One region of the Trichococcus sp. TS_SC_9 genome, then DNA from elsewhere that is predicted to be linked to it. Evidence: riboswitches for the same ligand, from Rfam matches in the RefSeq annotation. Region 1 holds a riboswitch; each other region holds the start of a gene.
The links. Region 1 has a riboswitch for S-adenosylmethionine ahead of AC0J5I_RS09175 (aminotransferase class I/II-fold pyridoxal phosphate-dependent enzyme). Riboswitches for the same ligand answer to the same signal wherever they lie in the genome.
Positions count from the first base shown of each region.

Region 1 (6,075 bases):
GGAGCAGGTACGCTTTATGGCGCACTGAACACGCTTTTGGAGAAAAAATGGATCATGCTACATAGTCAGGATGATCAGTCCCGCAAAAAGAAGGAATATCTGATCACGACACTCGGAAAAGAAGTTCTAAATGAGGAAATCGCCAGACTGGGCGAACTTCTCAAAAACGGCAGAAAGGCGATGGAAAATGATGAAAAAATTTAGGCTCTACTACGATAAAGACAAGGAAGAAACATTCCTGAATGACATGTCCGCAAAAGGCTACGCCATGAAACGTTTTTTCTTGGGATTGTATACTTTTGAAAAATGCCAGCTGGGGGAATATACCTATCGTGTCGATCTCATCAGCGATAAGACGGTCGAACAACGCAATGAACTGTATGATCTGATACGTGACTCCGGTGGGGAACTCGTGCAGACGTGGGGCATCTGGGCAATCTTCCGGAAGAAAGGTAGCTTTGAACTCTACACCGATCCGGAAAGCCAGATCAAACAATTCAGACGCATCCGGACGATATTTGTACGCGTGGCCATTGTAGAATTCCTGCTTTCCATCCCGCAGTGGTACAATGCAATCCAAACAAAGGAGCCGATGCTCCTATTGATGTCTATGCTTTTGACATTGATTGCCTTTGTTTTCCTGAAGCAAGCCAGGACATGCACAAAGAAAATAACCGAACTGGAAAAATAGAGTTAATCAATAGTTATTTTCGCTATAAAAGTAATGTCACTGCTTATCCTGAAAATAAGGTTGCTTACAATTTTAGTCTTATGCTATGATGGCGTAGTGAATTCATTAGATTTTAATTAAATTAAAATGATGAAACATGTCATTATTTATTTTGGAGGTAACTTATGGATAAAGCATTAATTTTTATGGCGATGGCTGGCTACATGTCGATCATCATAGGTATCGGTTTTTATTACTACAAGCGATCAAACGAAAGCTCCGATAATTTCTTCTTGGGCGGACGCAGTCTGGGTCCTTGGGTTGCTGCAATCAGTGCGGGCGCCTCGGACATGAGCGGTTGGCTCCTGATGGGCCTTCCCGGCGTGGCTTATTGGTCAGGGCTGTCGGACGCATTCTGGACAGCGATCGGCTTGGCATTGGGGACATCTTTGAACTGGATCATCGTCTCGAAGCGGTTGCGTCATTATTCTGAATCCGCGGAAGCAATCACGTTGCCGGAATTCTTCAGCAATCGATTCCATGAGGATAAGCGCGTCATTTTGACAGTATCTTCCACGTTCATCTTCGTTTTCTTTTCCGTCTATGCAGCCAGCTGTTTTGTGACGGTAGGGAAACTCTTCGCAACTTTGTTCGAAGTGCCTTACATCCCGGTGATGATCGCCGGAGCGGTGTTCGTCGTGTTCTACACGTTCATCGGCGGATTTTTGGCTGAGAGTGTTTCCGACTTTATGCAGGGCATCATCATGATTGCGGCGTTGGCTGTTGTTTTGGTCGGAGGTGTCGTGCATGCCGGTGGTCCCGGAGCGGTCATCGATAACCTGAAAGGCATCCCAGGATTTTTGGATTTCTTCGGAATCGCAACACCGACATTGGTTGATGGTGTGCAACAAGCTGATGGCGCGATGGCTGCCTTTGGACCTGCAGGCAAATACGGACTGATCACAATTGCGTCCAGCATGGCTTGGGGCCTTGGATACTTCGGTATGCCGCAAGTGCTGTTGCGCTTTATGGCGATCCGTTCGGCTGATGATATCAAGCAATCACGCCGGATCGGGATTATTTGGGCGACTCTTTCATTGGGCGCTGCCGTCCTGATCGGTCTGATCGGACGTTCGATGTTCCCGATGGCGTTGACGACTGCTTCCACTTCAGAAACGATCTTCATCGAGATGGCGACGTTATTGTTCCCGCCTCTTTTGGCCGGAATCGTCATGTCAGGTATTTTGGCGGCGACGATCAGTTCCGCGGATTCGTATCTGCTGATTGCCGCAAGTGCTTTCTCGAAAAACATCTACAAAGGTGTTTTGCGCAAGGATGCCTCCGATCAGCAAATCATGGCAATGACGCGGATGATTTTGATTGTTTTGGCGATCCTAGGAATCATCATCGCTTTGGATGAGAACTCCGTCATCTTCACGATCGTATCCTTCGCCTGGGCGGGCTTCGGTGCGACATTCGGACCGTTGATGCTGTTCTCCTTATTCTGGAAAAAAACCACGCGTCAAGGTGCCATTGCTGGCATGTTGACAGGCGGAATCGCTGTTTTCATCTGGAAACTTTTGATCAAACCGATCGGCGGCGTGTTCGGCATCTACGAACTGTTGCCGGCATTCATCCTTTCTTGTGTGGCGATAGTGATGTTCTCCTTGATTGGGGAAAAACCATCCGCTGCGATGGAAGAGGAATTCGAAATGGTGAAAAGCCAGTCGAAAGCTTAAAAATAGTGCGCATAAAAAACACAATCCTTTATCATGGGTTGTGTTTTTTTATGGCGTAGTGCGGGGTGTGCAAGTAAGATTTGATATCAAGACCTGCATCTCCGGTGAGGATCTTCTGACCTGAGCAGGGAAAGATGAAAGGCGAATACAACTTTTTCGGAATACGAGGGCGTTCACTGTGATTCATGAATGTTGCGGAACAACTGTTTAAGAATCGTTCGGAAAAATCATTTGAAAAAAAATATAGTTTTCTATCCAAAATCATTGACATATGCAGCATATTTGTATAGAATTTAGCTTGCATAAATTGAATATCTCTTATTAATAGCCGTTGAGACGAGGGGTCGAAGATACGGTGGCAAACCAATCAATCTAATTTTTTTCAGTACAGATTGATATTGGGTGCCCAACCTGAGCGTAGGATTATCCAAGTCCTATGAGCAATAAGAGGAAAAGCAGCTGATAGATATCGAAGCTTTCCTTTGGTTGGAGAGCTTTTTTTATGCCCATTTTTTATATCAAAGGGGGAAATCTATTTGGCTGAAAAGGTTTTATTCAATTCAGACACTTATTTGGATGGTCATTCTGACAAAATTACTTACCAAATTTCTAACGTTAAAGCAAAAAATATTACACATATCAAAATGCCGCTTTTCGAAGCGCTTGTTAAATATGCGAAACAGGACGTTACGCCTTTCGATGTCCCTGGACATAAAATGGGTGCGCAGATGACACCATTTAAAATGGCAGTCGGTGATATGACGATGCAGATGGATGTCAACTCCATGAAAGAATTGGACTTGTTGAGCCATCCGCAATCCGTCATAAAAGAAGCACAGGAATTGGCTGCAAAAGCATACAATGCCGATCAGGCCTTTTTCTTGGTGAACGGTACGACTGTAGGAATTCAAGCGATGATCATGAGCGTTGTGGGACCGAACGATACAATTTTGGTTCCCCGCAACTGCCATAAATCAGTGATGAACGGGTTGATCCTGAGCGGCGCAAAGCCAATCTTCATCCAGCCCGAAATGGATTTGGCCTTCGGAATTTCTCACGGAATCTCCGTGGAACGCATCATCCAAGGATTGGATGAAAATCCTAAAGCGAAAGCTCTTTTGGTCACTTATCCGACTTATTTCGGATCTTTGAACGATTTGGAAACAATCTGTGATATCGCGCATGAACGCGGTGTTGTGGTCATTGTTGACAGTGCGCACGGAGCGCATTTGCCGTTCATGCCCGGAAAAATGAAGGATCCGATGAAAGCTGGAGCCGATGCGGTGACTTATTCTATGCATAAAACCGGCGGATCCTTGACGCAAAGTTCCTTGATGGTGATGCAAGGGGATCGCATTTCTGCTACAAAATTACAAAAAGTGCTGAACATGCTGCAATCGACCAGCGCGAATTACTTGTTGATGAGCTCTATCGATGCTGCACGCAGCGAATTGGCGATGTACGGCAAAGACCGCTACAAAAAACTGCGCCCGATCGTCAGCGAAGCGATTGAAGCAATCGAAGCATTCGGCGACTATGAAGTTTTGAAATCCGACTACATCAAAGATAAATTCTACCAGACTTATGACTGGACTAAATTAGTGATCCGAGTCAATGATATCGGCCTGACCGGCTTCGAAGTCTACACGATCATGAAGGAAGAATATGGCATCCAATTGGAGCTGGCTGAAGGCTATGTCGTGATGGCAGTTATCAGCACAGCCGACACACGCGAAACAATCGGGAGACTGGTTGATGCCTTGATGGATGTACGCAGACGCTACAAAAAAGCAAGCCAACATTTCGATGCGCACGTGATGACTTGCAGCATCAACAAATTGGCCTGCAGCCCGCGCGACGCGTTCTATGCCGATAATGAAGTGGTCAGCATCGACGACGCAATCGGACGCATCAGTGCCGATTCAATCATGATCTATCCACCAGGAATTCCGTTGATCATCCCTGGTGAAGTGATTTCTGAGGCAGTCGTTCAGCATTACCACTACTACAATGAAACATTAGGCAATGTCTTGACTGAGGAAAAAATGCCTCATCAGATCAAAGTTCTGAAAGATTAAGCAATCGAAACAACAATCAAATAGCATACAGTTGGAGGACGGCAGAAAGTGAAAAATAACATGAACATCCAGACCTTTATCGGCTGCGAATCTTCATTTGAAGAAGCATCTACCGTATTATTCGGGATTCCATTCGACGGAACAACCAGTTTCAGGCCAGGCACGCGCTTTGCGATGCAAGCGATCCGCCAAGATTCATTCGGCTTGGAAAGTTATTCCCCTTATTTGGATCGTGATCTTGAAGAAGAGGCCATCCATGATGGCGGAGATCTGGATCTGCCTTTTGGCAACACAGAGCGTGTATTGAGCGATATCTCAACCTATACAAAAGAAGTACTGGACAGCGGCAAGAAATTTCTGATGGTCGGCGGCGAGCATCTCGTTAGCTTGCCTACTATCGAAGCTGCCTATGAGAAATACCCAAATCTGCATGTCATCCATATCGATGCCCACACAGATCTGCGTGAAGACTATATGGGAGAACCGCTGTCGCATGCCTCGGTCATCCGCCGCTGCTTCGACTTTTTGGGAGACGGCCGCATTTTCCAATTCGGTATCCGTTCCGGTTTGAAGGAAGAATTCGAATGGGCGAAAGAGCATACTTATATGGAAAAATTCACCATCGAAACGCTGCCGCAGATTGTACAGCAATTGAAGGATGTTCCCGTTTATGTGACGATTGATCTGGACGTTTTGGACCCAGGAACTTTCCCGGGAACCGGCACACCTGAGCCAGGCGGCATCACCTACAAAGAATTGTTGGCGGGTATCGCTGTGCTGCAGGAATTGAATCAGATCGTTGCAGCCGACGTCGTTGAGCTTTCTCCGCAATACGATCCGTCGGGCGCTTCGACTGCTATGGCCTGCAAGACCGTCAGAGAAATGCTTTTGACACTTACTAAATAGAACAAAATCTATTACCCGACCTTAAAATTAATCAAGGTCGGGTATTTTTTAATAAATAATAGCATCTGCAGGTCAAAATGACAGAATGAAACCAACTTGCATTAAAAAGTCATGAAAACGGTAATTGTTTACATGGCGATGTTATGAAATCTATCACAAGTCAGTGAACGGCTGATAGGTTGTATAATTGTGTTATATCAAATGTTTTTTCCAAAGTTAATATTGTTACTATCAAAAAAAAGATGCAACTAATTGTGAAAAAATGAATGAAAATGGATTGTATTTAAATTAGAGTTTGATTATAATATCAGAATAACATAATAGAAAGTAGGGACGCCGAAATGAATAGTTACACTCCTCCAAAAAAACAAGGAATGTATGATCCCGCCTACGAGCATGATGCATGCGGTATGGGATTTGTCGTTGATATCAATGGTAATGGCTCTTATAAATTAGTCTCTGATGCGTTGGATTTATTGGAAAATATGGAGCACAGGGGTGCTTCCGGCGCTGATGCCAAAACAGGTGACGGAGCAGGTATCATGGTGCAGATTCCTCATCATTTTTTCAGCAGGGAGTGCGACGTCCTAGGAATCCATTTGCCTAAAAAAGGCGATTATGGAGTAGGGATGCTCTTTGCCCATAAATATGACGATCTACGTCACGAACAAATGAGAATGGT
Region 1 covers NZ_CM149591.1:1,889,160-1,895,234, forward strand. The annotation lists gene AC0J5I_RS09160 (PadR family transcriptional regulator) at 1-204, shown strand, start outside; gene AC0J5I_RS09165 (DUF2812 domain-containing protein) at 188-691, shown strand; gene AC0J5I_RS09170 (sodium/proline symporter) at 856-2,409, shown strand; SAM riboswitch class I at 2,725-2,859, shown strand; gene AC0J5I_RS09175 (aminotransferase class I/II-fold pyridoxal phosphate-dependent enzyme) at 2,946-4,487, shown strand; gene speB (agmatinase) at 4,536-5,393, shown strand; gene gltB (glutamate synthase large subunit) at 5,735-6,075, shown strand, end outside.

Region 2 (6,075 bases), 350 kb from region 1:
GGAGGTTTGGCACCTCGATGTCGGCTCATCGCATCCTGGGGCTGTAGTCGGTCCCAAGGGTTGGGCTGTTCGCCCATTAAAGCGGTACGCGAGCTGGGTTCAGAACGTCGTGAGACAGTTCGGTCCCTATCCGTCGCGGGCGTTGGAAATTTGAGAGGAGCTGTCCTTAGTACGAGAGGACCGGGATGGACACACCGCTGGTGTACCAGTTGTTCTGCCAAGAGCATCGCTGGGTAGCTATGTGTGGACGGGATAAACGCTGAAAGCATCTAAGCGTGAAGCCCCCCTCAAGATGAGATTTCCCATCACTTTAAGTGAGTAAGACCCCTGAGAGATGATCAGGTAGATAGGTTGGGAGTGGAAGTACAGCGATGTATGGAGCGGACCAATACTAATCGGTCGAGGACTTAACCAATTTTTAAAAGATGAAAACTCAAGCGGTGTTTTCGGGTTCCCTTTAAATTTGTAGATTCAGTTTTGAGAGAACAACGTTCTCTTGAAAAATGTGCGGTGACGATGGCAAGAAGGTCACACCTGTTCCCATCTCGAACACAGAAGTTAAGCTTCTTAGCGCCGATTGTAGTGAAGGGTTTCCCTTTGTGAGAGTAGGACGTTGCCGCGCATTTATATTATGGAGGTTTAGCTCAGCTGGGAGAGCGTCTGCCTTACAAGCAGAATGTCGGCGGTTCGATCCCGTCAACCTCCATTCATGAGTTATTAGCTCAGTTGGTAGAGCATCTGACTTTTAATCAGAGGGTCGCAGGTTCGAGCCCTGCATAACTCATTTGCGGGTGTGGCGGAATTGGCAGACGCACTAGATTTAGGATCTAGCGCCGCAAGGCGTGGGGGTTCAAGTCCCTCCACCCGCATAATTTAATACGCCGGCTTAGCTCAGTTGGTAGAGCATCTGATTTGTAATCAGAGGGTCGAGGGTTCGAATCCTTTAGCCGGCACCATTCGCGGAAGTAGTTCAGTGGTAGAACATCACCTTGCCAAGGTGGGGGTCGCGGGTTCGAACCCCGTCTTCCGCTTTCATAAGGACTATGCCAGACCTTATGATTGCAACAAAAAGTAACATGCCGGGGTGGCGGAACTGGCAGACGCACAGGACTTAAAATCCTGCGGTGAGTGATCACCGTATCGGTTCGATTCCGATTCTCGGCATTTAGGCACCCATAGCTCAATTGGATAGAGTACTTGACTACGAATCAAGCGGTTACAGGTTCGACTCCTGTTGGGTGCATTAATAGAATACAACGGGAAGTAGCTCAGCTTGGTAGAGCACTTGGTTTGGGACCAAGGGGTCGCAGGTTCGAATCCTGTCTTCCCGATCACTGAAATTATGGGGCCTTAGCTCAGCTGGGAGAGCGCCTGCCTTGCACGCAGGAGGTCAGCGGTTCGATCCCGCTAGGCTCCATTTTTTTTTTGGCGGTGTAGCTCAGATGGCTAGAGCATCCGGTTCATACCCGGAAGGTCATGGGTTCGACCCCCTTCGCCGCTATTATACCTTGCTTCGGACCTTTAGCTCAGTTGGTTAGAGCAGACGGCTCATAACCGTCCGGTCGCAGGTTCGAGTCCTGCAAGGTCCATGAAAAAATTATCAGCTTATGGAGGATTACCCAAGTCCGGCTGAAGGGAACGGTCTTGAAAACCGTCAGGCGTGTAAAAGCGCGCAAGGGTTCGAATCCCTTATCCTCCTTTAGTGGCCTCAGGCCATTGTATTATTATCGCGGGGTGGAGCAGTTGGCAGCTCGCCGGGCTCATAACCCGGAGGTCACAGGTTCAAGTCCTGTCCCCGCAATTGTTTTCTTTTTTTAACGCATGGTTCCGTGGTGTAGGGGTCAACATGCCTGCCTGTCACGCAGGAGATCGCGGGTTCAAATCCCGTCGGAGCCGCCATGCGGGTGTAGTTTAGTGGTAAAACCCCAGCCTTCCAAGCTGATGTCGGGAGTTCGATTCTCCTCACCCGCTTTTTTAAAGAAGGGCCTATAGCTCAGCTGGTTAGAGCGCACGCCTGATAAGCGTGAGGTCGATGGTTCGAGTCCATTTAGGCCCATTGATAAAGCAACAATATTAACAGAAATTTCTTGTTATGGGGAAGTACTCAAGTGGCTGAAGAGGCGCCCCTGCTAAGGGTGTAGGTCGTTAACGCGGCGCGAGGGTTCAAATCCCTCCTTCTCCGTAGCTTTATCGCAAAGAATAAAAGATTGGTCCGTTGGTCAAGCGGTTAAGACACCGCCCTTTCACGGCGGTAACACGGGTTCGATTCCCGTACGGATCATTGTCATGACCTTTAGGTCATAATAAAATTATCGCGGGGTGGAGCAGTTGGCAGCTCGCCGGGCTCATAACCCGGAGGTCACAGGTTCAAGTCCTGTCCCCGCAATTGATTCTTATTTCAGTTGAATGAAGGATCTACTATCGCGAATCCGATTCGCGTCATGCGCTTTTGAAGGGCCTATAGCTCAGCTGGTTAGAGCGCACGCCTGATAAGCGTGAGGTCGATGGTTCGAGTCCATTTAGGCCCATTTGTACTATCTTTATGGTCCGTTGGTCAAGCGGTTAAGACACCGCCCTTTCACGGCGGTAACACGGGTTCGATTCCCGTACGGATCATCATTGCAAAGCACTCTTTTGAGTGCTTTTTTCTTACACGTAAACAGGCAGCTACACCCGTCAATTCGACTGGTGCAGCTGCCTGTTTCTGTTAGACCAAGAATAGTATGGAATAACCCAGCGTGAAAAGAAAACTGTAGTTGGACAGATAATGTTCAATTCTGAGGGCGGCTTGAAATCTTTTTTTGAATAAAGGAAAGACCAGTAGTGTGGACAATCCGAATAAGCTGATGGCCCATAGCGAGCTGCTGAGATTAAATATTTGAAAGATTGCTGTGGCATAGGCTAGCATGAAGGAAGTCATTTTCAGAAATTTTGAGTGCTTCAGAAGCAGTTGTTGATAATAAGTCATTGGGCGATCGCTGCCTGTGGTATTTTTGATTTGAATCTGTATCAAACAAAAGATATGGAACAGGATCAACGGAAGCAATTCGTATTGCAGCTGAAGTGGGATAAAGTTTGCTTGCGAAAAAAAGGATACAGATGAGAGAATCAATATTTTAAAGAACGGTCTCAGCAGTATCTCGTAAAAAGTGTTTGTCATACTGTACGGATAAAATTGTAAGATCGAGTAAACAAAATACAGCAAAAGAAGGGCAGCCAGGAACACATTCGATAAAGAGAAAATGATGGTCAAAGATCCGATCGAAAGGATCACGAAAAACAGTATCATTCTATAGGGAGGTTTGGTGCCGGCTTGTTCACTCTTTGAAAGGAGCCGTTCGAGGGCATGGGTTAACATCAGAAATAGATAAAGCATGAAAAGCAGCAGATAGTTGGGTCCGTTGAATGTCATTCCTCTCCATGCTCCGAAAAGAAGCAGCGTCAAAGGGGCTGTCAGCATCGCCAAAAAGGTGTGGTTCATCAGGTGCATGAATTGTCTCTTGATTGTATGCATAATCTCTTCCTTCTTCATTAATGGGTACAGTTAGTGTATCATCTCATACATATTGCGCAAATTCATCATAGGTTAACGTCATTGTGATGTCAAGCTACTTAAGAGTCATAAGCGCCCAAAAAAGTTTCGCTGCGTATTTTTGCGCGCACGATCCATGGCAGAAAAATGAAATTCTCTTATTTTTTGTTGCTTTTTTGATGATGATAGCGTATATTAGGTATGTTGCTTTTCAGAGGCTAATTGCAATATCCCGATAGGATTCACAATATGTGAAGACGCCTTGTAACCAAAAAATGGGGGAATGAAAAATGGTAGAAAAAAGATTATTTACTTCAGAGTCAGTAACGGAAGGTCATCCGGATAAAATCGCTGATCAGATCAGCGATGCAATTTTGGATACACTGTTGGCTGCTGATCCATATGCGCGTGTTGCTTGCGAAACGATTGTCACAACAGGATTGGTAGTTGTCTTTGGTGAAATCACGACAAGCGCATACGTAAACATCCAACAGATTGTCCGCGATACTGTAACTGAAATTGGTTATACACGTGGTAAATTTGGTTTTGATGCGGATAATTTGGCTGTAATGGTATCTTTGGACGAACAATCCGACGATATCGCAATCGGCGTCAACGAATCATTGGAACGCAGAGAGCTAGTGACTACGGATTACAATGAAATCGGGGCAGGAGACCAAGGTTTAATGTTCGGTTTTGCGATCAACGAAACGGAAGAATTGATGCCTTTACCTATCTCGCTTAGTCATAAGCTAGCGAAACGTCTATCTGAAGTCCGCAAAGACGGTACTTTGGAATACTTAAGACCGGACGGGAAAACGCAAGTTACCGTGGAATACGATGAGAACGGCAAACCGAAACGTGTGGATACAATCGTTTTGAGCACGCAACATGATGAAAATGTCACGTTGGAACAATTGAAAAAAGATATTTTGGAGCATGTCATCCATGCGGTCATCGATGATTCATTATTGGATGCTGACACTAAATACTTCATCAATCCTACAGGACGCTTCGTTATCGGCGGACCTAAAGGTGATTCCGGTTTGACTGGAAGAAAAATCATTGTTGATACTTACGGTGGGTATGCGCGTCATGGTGGCGGAGCTTTCTCAGGTAAGGATGCTACAAAAGTTGACCGTTCCGCAAGTTATGCGGCCCGTTACATCGCTAAGAACATTGTTGCGGCTGGGTTAGCTACAAAATGCGAAATCCAATTGGCATATGCGATCGGCGTTGCTGAACCCGTATCGATTGCGATCGACACGTTCGGTACAAGCGAATATCCAGAAGCTACTTTGATTGAAGCTGTACGCAAAAACTTCAATTTGACACCAGCGGGTATCATCCAAATGTTGGATCTGCGTCGTCCAATCTTCAAAAAGACAGCAGCGTACGGGCATTTCGGCCGTGCCGATGCTGACTTCACTTGGGAGAAGACGGACAAAACTGAAGCTTTGCTTTCATATGTCCAAGCTGGCAAATAATAATAAGCACAAAAAACTGCAACTCGTTTGCAGTTTTTTTGTGCTTATTTCTATTTCATATACGGCGTTTTCTTTTTCTCGATGGCAATCAAAATCGGGGGCTCATTGATCTGATTGATGAAGCCGTAGTACAGGACCTTGAATGATGCTTGATTCAAACCGCTGATGTAATGGAGCAGAGCCTTTTTCTCCTCCATGCCGCCCGGATGCCCACTGTATACGACCAAAAGGATGTAGCTGCCGATCCGCAGCCTAGGCAGCAAAGCGCTGACCGCCGTGATGGTCGTATCCTTTCGGGTGATGACAGTTTTGTCGGCTCCATGCAGGTAGCCCAAGTTGAAGATGGCACCGCCGACATCAGCATGATCGTCCAAAACATCCGCGAGTGTTTCGTGTCCTTGGTGAAGCAGGGTGACCTGATCTATCAAGCCAGCCAACAATAGCTTTTGTTTCGTGTTTTCGATGGCTTGTTCCTGGATGTCAAAACCGATCACTTTTCCTGCCGCTCCGACCAACGTAGCCAAGAGGACCGTGTCACTACCGTTTCCGACAGTGGCATCGATGACGAGATCTCCCTTACTGACTGTTTCTTTAAGTAGTTTATGACTGAAGTCCACTGCGGACAACAACATGTTCCTCACCCTTATTCCTGATATTGTAGATTCCTTGATAGGTATTGCGACGTTCCAGTTCATGGTCGATTGCGTTCAGCACTTCCCACTTTTTGAGGCTCCACATCGGACCGACAAGGGTGTCTCGCGGTGCGTCACCTGTGATGCGGTGGATGACGATTTCTTGCGGAATGACTTCCAGTTGATTGCATACGAGTTCAACATATTCGTCTTTCTCCAATAACCTTAGCCTGCCTTGATGATAATCCCGAAGCATTTTGGTATTTTTCATCAAATGAAGCAAATGAATCTTGATGCCTTGGATATCCGAATCCAGCATGACACGGTTGACGCTTTCCATCATCATATCATGGGTTTCTCCAGGAAGCCCATTGATGAGATGGGTGCATACTGGGATATTATGCGCACGAAGTTCTTCGACTGC
Region 2 covers NZ_CM149591.1:2,241,591-2,247,665, forward strand. The annotation lists rRNA gene AC0J5I_RS10715 (23S ribosomal RNA) at 1-415, shown strand, start outside; rRNA gene rrf (5S ribosomal RNA) at 507-622, shown strand; tRNA gene AC0J5I_RS10725 (tRNA-Val) at 634-706, shown strand; tRNA gene AC0J5I_RS10730 (tRNA-Lys) at 712-784, shown strand; tRNA gene AC0J5I_RS10735 (tRNA-Leu) at 788-869, shown strand; tRNA gene AC0J5I_RS10740 (tRNA-Thr) at 881-956, shown strand; tRNA gene AC0J5I_RS10745 (tRNA-Gly) at 960-1,031, shown strand; tRNA gene AC0J5I_RS10750 (tRNA-Leu) at 1,079-1,164, shown strand; tRNA gene AC0J5I_RS10755 (tRNA-Arg) at 1,170-1,243, shown strand; tRNA gene AC0J5I_RS10760 (tRNA-Pro) at 1,258-1,331, shown strand; tRNA gene AC0J5I_RS10765 (tRNA-Ala) at 1,345-1,417, shown strand; tRNA gene AC0J5I_RS10770 (tRNA-Met) at 1,428-1,501, shown strand; tRNA gene AC0J5I_RS10775 (tRNA-Ile) at 1,516-1,589, shown strand; tRNA gene AC0J5I_RS10780 (tRNA-Ser) at 1,610-1,699, shown strand; tRNA gene AC0J5I_RS10785 (tRNA-Met) at 1,729-1,801, shown strand; tRNA gene AC0J5I_RS10790 (tRNA-Asp) at 1,824-1,899, shown strand; tRNA gene AC0J5I_RS10795 (tRNA-Gly) at 1,901-1,971, shown strand; tRNA gene AC0J5I_RS10800 (tRNA-Ile) at 1,983-2,056, shown strand; tRNA gene AC0J5I_RS10805 (tRNA-Ser) at 2,095-2,182, shown strand; tRNA gene AC0J5I_RS10810 (tRNA-Glu) at 2,210-2,281, shown strand; tRNA gene AC0J5I_RS10815 (tRNA-Met) at 2,314-2,386, shown strand; tRNA gene AC0J5I_RS10820 (tRNA-Ile) at 2,455-2,528, shown strand; tRNA gene AC0J5I_RS10825 (tRNA-Glu) at 2,545-2,616, shown strand; gene AC0J5I_RS10830 (hypothetical protein) at 2,708-3,514, opposite strand; SMK box riboswitch at 3,750-3,825, shown strand; gene metK (methionine adenosyltransferase) at 3,823-5,019, shown strand; gene mnmM (tRNA 5-(aminomethyl)-2-thiouridylate-methyltransferase MnmM) at 5,070-5,651, opposite strand; gene mnmL (tRNA modification radical SAM protein MnmL/YtqA) at 5,620-6,075, opposite strand, start outside.
Region 2: another riboswitch for S-adenosylmethionine. It lies ahead of metK (methionine adenosyltransferase); the one in region 1 lies ahead of AC0J5I_RS09175 (aminotransferase class I/II-fold pyridoxal phosphate-dependent enzyme).

Region 3 (6,075 bases), 550 kb from region 1:
TGCGCGATGATTAAGAAGCTTATCGGTCCCCACGCGAATCGTGTATAATATAGGAAACAACAAGAGATTCGCTGACAAAGAGGGCGAATGGAACCAGGGGGAATTTGTATGGCAGATGTATTGAAAAGATTGATCCAGGCAGCACAGCAACCGGAGGAAGCGGATCTTATCATCCAAAACGGAACAGTAGTGGATGTATTTTCTTTGGAGACTTTTGAAGCGGACGTTGCGATTAAAGATGGATACATCGTCGGCATCGGTACTTATCCGAACGGGAATCATGTGGTGGACGCTTCAGGCAAGTATGTCATGCCGGGTTTTATCGACGGGCATATCCACATCGAATCGACGATGGTGACGCCGTCGGAATTTTCGCGTGCGCTCATCAAACACGGGGTGACGACCGTTGTGACCGATCCGCATGAAATCGCGAACGTTGCAGGAAAAGGCGGGATCGACTTTATGCTGGAGGATGCAGCCAATGCCGACATGGATATCCTGATGAAGCTACCTTCGTGTGTGCCGGCGACACCCTTCGAGCAGAACGGGGCAACGCTGACTGCGGATGATCTCCGGCCTTATTTGACCCATCCGAACGTCATCGGCTTGGCTGAAGTGATGGATTATCCATCCGTTTTGAATGCAAATCCGGATATGCTTGAGAAGATCCGCATGACGACTGAAGCTGGGCTTGAGGTCGATGGACACGCGGCCGGTTTGCCGGATACCGCATTGAATGTCTACAGCACAGCAGGAATCCGCAACGATCACGAGGCGGTGACTGCGGAAGAAGCAATCGCACGGGTACGCCGGGGCATTCATGTGTTGGTGCGCGAAGGATCGGCTGCGAAAGATCTGTTGGCGCTGTTGCCGGCCATCAATGAAAGGAACAGCCGCCGTTTTTCATTCTGCACAGACGACAAGCATTTGGACGAATTGGCCGAAGAAGGAACCGTCAATTATGCCGCTCAGCTGGCCATCCAACATGGTTTGGATCCGCTGATCGCCATCCAGATGGCTACACTCAACAATGCGGTGTGCCACGGCATCCATGATAAAGGCGCCATTGCACCTGGGTACCTAGCGGATATCCTGATCACGGACAGCCTGGAGACGTTGCGCCCGGAAACGATCATCAAAGATGGACGCTTGCTGGATCTGGATGCTTTGAGAAGCGTCCGCGCCACGGTTCCACAGGCCGTCCGTTCCTCCATCCATTTAAAGAAAGTGACAAAAGACGATCTGCAGATCCCGCTTCAAAAAGACCAGAAAGCTTGGGTCATCGGCGTTGTGCCTGGCCGGATCATTACGGAGAAAATCGTAGCGGATGTGCAGACGGAAGACGGATTCTTTGTTGTGGATCCGCAAAATGATCAAGTGAAGATGGTTGTGTGTGAGCGCCATCACCAAACCGGCAGCATCGGAGCTGGCATCGTCAGCGGGCTCGGTCTGAAACGGGGCGCTATCGCTTCGACTGTAGCCCATGACTCGCATAATTTGGTCGTTGCTGGAACGAACGATGAGGATATGCTGCTGGCAATCGAAGAAGCGGAACGTATGCAGGGCGGGCTCGTTATCGTTGATGGCGGCAAAGTGCTGGCGTCGGTCCCGTTGCGGGTCGGCGGCATTATGTCGGAAAAACCTTACGAAGAAGTCATCGAGGAACTGCATGTGTTGCATGAGCAGTTGGCTACGCTGGCGGAAGAATCGCAGAACATTTTCATGATCCTTTCGTTCCTGTGCCTGCCGGTCATTCCGCGTCTGAAACTGACGGATAAAGGTTTGTTTGATGTAGATTCCTTCCAGCATATCGCAGTCGGAATTCCGATGTAAGGTCACTTACTCCTCTGCAGTCTGGAAAGGCGGTGGTTCTTTATGGCGATTTCATTCAGTGAATTCATTCAGTTGTTGCTGTCAAGCCCGGCTATTGCGGTCACGGTGGCCTTGACGTTGGGAGTGGTTTTGGTGAACGGGTGGACGGATGCGCCGAACGCTATAGCCACTTGCGTTTCGACCAGAAGCATGACGCCGCGGAACGCCATCCTGATGGCCGCGGTGTTCAATTTTTTAGGTGTCTTTGCGATGACCGCAGTCAATGCGAAAGTTGCTCAGACGATGGCGAAGATGGTTGATTTTGGCGGGAATACGGATGATGCGGTCGTGGCGCTGTGTGCCGCGCTCTTCGCGATTGTGGTATGGGCCACTGCCGCCTGGTATTTTGGCATCCCGACCAGCGAAAGCCATGCGTTGATTGCCGGGGTGTCGGGGGCTGCAATCGCGTTGCAAGGCGGCATCAGCGGAATCAATGGGGCGGAATGGATCAAAGTGCTGTACGGCTTGGTGCTTTCCACCGTTCTGGGTTTATTTTTGGGTTTCCTTGTCGTGAAACTGGTCGGCGCGCTGTTCAGGGACGTTGAACGGCAAAGCACGACAACTTTCTTCCGCAATAGCCAGATAGCTGGTGCAGCGGCGATGGCTTTTATGCACGGGGCCCAGGATGGCCAGAAGTTCATCGGGATTTTTTTGCTGGGCATTGCCTTATCGCAAGGAAATGCCACAACCGACTTTGTGATTCCTATCTGGTTGATGCTGTTGTGTTCCACAGTCATGGCTTTGGGGACCGCAATCGGCGGCGGAAAAATCATCAAGACGGTAGGGGTCAACCTGGTGAAGCTGGAGACCTATCAAGGCTTCAGCGCTGATTTTGCCGGTGCTGTGAGCCTCCTGACAGCCTCTCTCTTGGGTCTGCCGGTGAGCACGACCCACACGAAGACAACGGCCATCATGGGCGTGGGCGCCGGCAGGCATCTGTCGAGCGTAAACTGGCTGACGGTCAAGGAAATGGTTTTTACGTGGGTGTTGACATTTCCAGGCTGCGGCCTTGTCGGTTATTTGATGGCAAAGCTGTTCATTCGGATATTCTAGGGGGCGCCGATTATGTTCAAAAAGAAGACGGAAAAGTTGGATTATTTCGATGAATTCATCAAGCTTGCCGAATGGGGTGTCCAATCGGCGAAGTTCTTGAAGCAGGTGTTGGCGGAGTATCCGGTCGCTGATCTCAGCCAAAAATTAGATGAGATGCATGAGATCGAACACAATGCCGATCTGGAGAAATACAAGCTGATGCGCTATATGTACAATGATCTGTTGCCGCCTTTCGATCGGCAGGATGTGATTGCACTGGTCACCAGTCTGGACCATGCCATCGACATGATTGAGGATGTCATGATCCACATGGAGATCTATCAACCGCAACACATTACCCCGGAAATCAACCAATTCCTGAATCTGGTGGAAAAATCAGCCGAGGAATTGCATACAGCGGTGCGGCTTTTGAAAACCTATAAGAAATCGCAAAAAGAGATCCACACAGTCATCGATCGGATCAATGCCTGTGAGAAGGAAGGCGATCTGCTTTACATCCAAACGATGCGTGATCTCTATCGGAGCGACGTGGACGCTGTCAGCATCGTCATCCTGAGCAAAATCTATAAATCGCTGGAGGATTGCTGTGACGCCTTCAAGGACGTGACCAAATTCGTGGAAGAGATCGCATTGAAATATGCGTAGGCTGGGAGCTGTAAAACAAAAAATCCCCACAAGTCAGAAAAATTCTGACTTGTGGGGATTTTTTTGGCAATAATAAGTTGTTCAAAACTGTCCATCAACTAAGATTCGTTGCCGGATGAACGAAACCATTTAGTATAGGCTAGAGTCAGTTATTCAGCGAGACAACTAAGATTTTCATCTCTGTCTCTGGCATGCATGCTTACGCCGTTCATCTGATGATCGTTTTCTGTGTGATGACGAAGATGAGTGGCATGGCTACGTACATACTGACCGTGATTTTCATATGTCACTGTATCCATCATCGCTGCTTCTACGGGAGTTGCGACAGCGAAGGTGGTCAATGCTGTAAAAGAAATCAGGCCAATCATCAAATATTTTTTCTTCATGGGTAAGTTCGTCCTTCCTATGTATAAACTGGCTATGTTTTACGAGATTGTTTCCGTATTGTTGATCGGACAAAAGAAATGATCAGCAACGCGGGATCGCTTGATCCTTCTTTAGTATACTAAGGAAGTGTGTAGAACAGATGTAGATGAGGAAAACAAATAAATGAATTGGCGATTAGTTGAATTTTGCGCAACGGTATGAAATAATATATACGAAAACTAAATAACTTCTTTATCACGAGAGATCGAGGGACTGGCCCGATGACATCTCAGCAACCGACCAACGCATGAACGCGGCAGCACGGTGCTAAATCCTGCAGAGCAATCTGAGAGATAAAGAAGAGTAAAGCGACATTCCCGACTCTTCTTGTTATAAGAAGGGTTTTTTGTTTTCAAAAAAAACAATCTGGAGGGAAAGACGATGACAATGACAAAAGAACAATTCGAACGCTACGAAAGAAGCTGCGAAAGAATGGAAGCGGCAGGCGGCCCGAAAAGTCAAAGCGAAGCCATGCTGCATCATCAGTACAAACAGCAAAAGGCTGCCGTTGCAGAAGCGCTTGAGATGGGTAAGGAGAACTATCAAACAGAACTGCTGGCCAAAGTAGCGGAAGTGCATCGGCTTGAGGGAGAAATCGCCAAGTTGCAGCAACGCCTTTATCTGGAGCGGGCGCAAGTGGATAAGAGGATGGAACTGGTGGCCCAGTTTTAAAGAAGCAATAGGAGGAGAATGGACATGGAACTGAAGATGAAGCGCATCTACGAATACCCGGCAGAAGCGGACGGCGTTCGGATTCTGGTCGACCGGTTGTGGCCGCGGGGCGTCAAGAAGGAGGCCGCACAACTGGATGCGTGGTTGAAGGACATCGCGCCTTCGCCGGATCTGCGCAAATGGTTTGATCACGATCCTGATAAATTCGCCGCCTTCAAAGAAAGATATGAAGAGGAACTGTTGACGAACCCGAAGACCTCGGTTGCAGTGGCGGAGACCCTGAAACATTTGGAAGCGAGCGACGTCACATTAGTTTATGCCGCGCGGGATCCGGAAATCAATCATGTCGTCGTGCTACGGGATTTTTTGGAGAAGCAGCGGAAATAGGCGCTTGTTTGTATTTAGGGAAGTGGAGGCACTATCGCAGCCGGATATCAAAAAAGACGCCCTTAAATGGGCGTCTTTTCATTTCTATGATTATTTTTGTTGCAAGACCACGCGGTAATAATCATCGTCACCTTTGAAAATCAATTTGATTTGCAGTTCCTTTTCGGAAAGTTCCGGATCAACAAAAGTATGGGGATAAAAATGGGAAATTGATCCGCACAAGGCAGCAATCTTCCAGATGATTGCCTAATGCGCTCGCGAAGTAGTTCGAGCTTACAATCGGTTATCGCTTGACTTAACCTTAACTTCAAGGTGTATGCTTTTTCTACAAGAGCGAGAACGCCGCTTTTGAATACAGAAGTATAATGGAGGAAAAATAGATGGTACTAGCGAGAGCAAGAGCGGTCGACGGTCCGGACGAACCGTTCCGATTTGCTGAAATAAAGAGACGAGAATTGGATGAACAAGACGTTCTGATCGAAATCAAATTTGCGGGTATCTGCCATTCGGATATCCATACAGCCCATGGCGAATGGGGACATGTGCACTATCCGCTCGTGCCTGGGCATGAAATTGCGGGATTGGTCACAGCGGTCGGATCTGGTGTGACGAAGCATCAAATCGGGGATCGCGTCGGTGTCGGCTGCATGGTCGATTCCTGCAGAGAATGCGAAAATTGTTTGCGCGGCGAGGAGCAGTACTGCCTCAAAGGCAATGTCCCGACCTACGCAGGAGTCGATAAATACGGCGAACCGACACAGGGCGGCTACTCGACGCATATCGTCGTGACTGAAGATTTCGTTGTGCGGATTCCGGACAATATTGGACTAGATGCCGCAGCACCGCTGTTGTGTGCCGGCATCACCACCTACTCGCCATTGAACCGCTGGCAGGCCGGCCCCGGCAAGAAAGTCGCTGTGATCGGACTGGGCGGATTGGGGCACATGGGCGTCAAAATCGCGCATGCGATGGGGGCCGAAGTGACTGTCCTGTCGCAAACGCTGAGCAAAAAAGAAGACG
Region 3 covers NZ_CM149591.1:1,340,036-1,346,110, forward strand. The annotation lists gene ade (adenine deaminase) at 109-1,833, shown strand; gene AC0J5I_RS06555 (inorganic phosphate transporter) at 1,876-2,925, shown strand; gene AC0J5I_RS06560 (DUF47 domain-containing protein) at 2,938-3,570, shown strand; gene AC0J5I_RS06565 (hypothetical protein) at 3,720-3,956, opposite strand; SAM riboswitch class I at 4,186-4,296, shown strand; gene AC0J5I_RS06570 (hypothetical protein) at 4,378-4,668, shown strand; gene AC0J5I_RS06575 (DUF488 domain-containing protein) at 4,693-5,055, shown strand; gene AC0J5I_RS06580 (NAD(P)-dependent alcohol dehydrogenase) at 5,436-6,075, shown strand, end outside.
Region 3: another riboswitch for S-adenosylmethionine. It lies ahead of AC0J5I_RS06570 (hypothetical protein); the one in region 1 lies ahead of AC0J5I_RS09175 (aminotransferase class I/II-fold pyridoxal phosphate-dependent enzyme).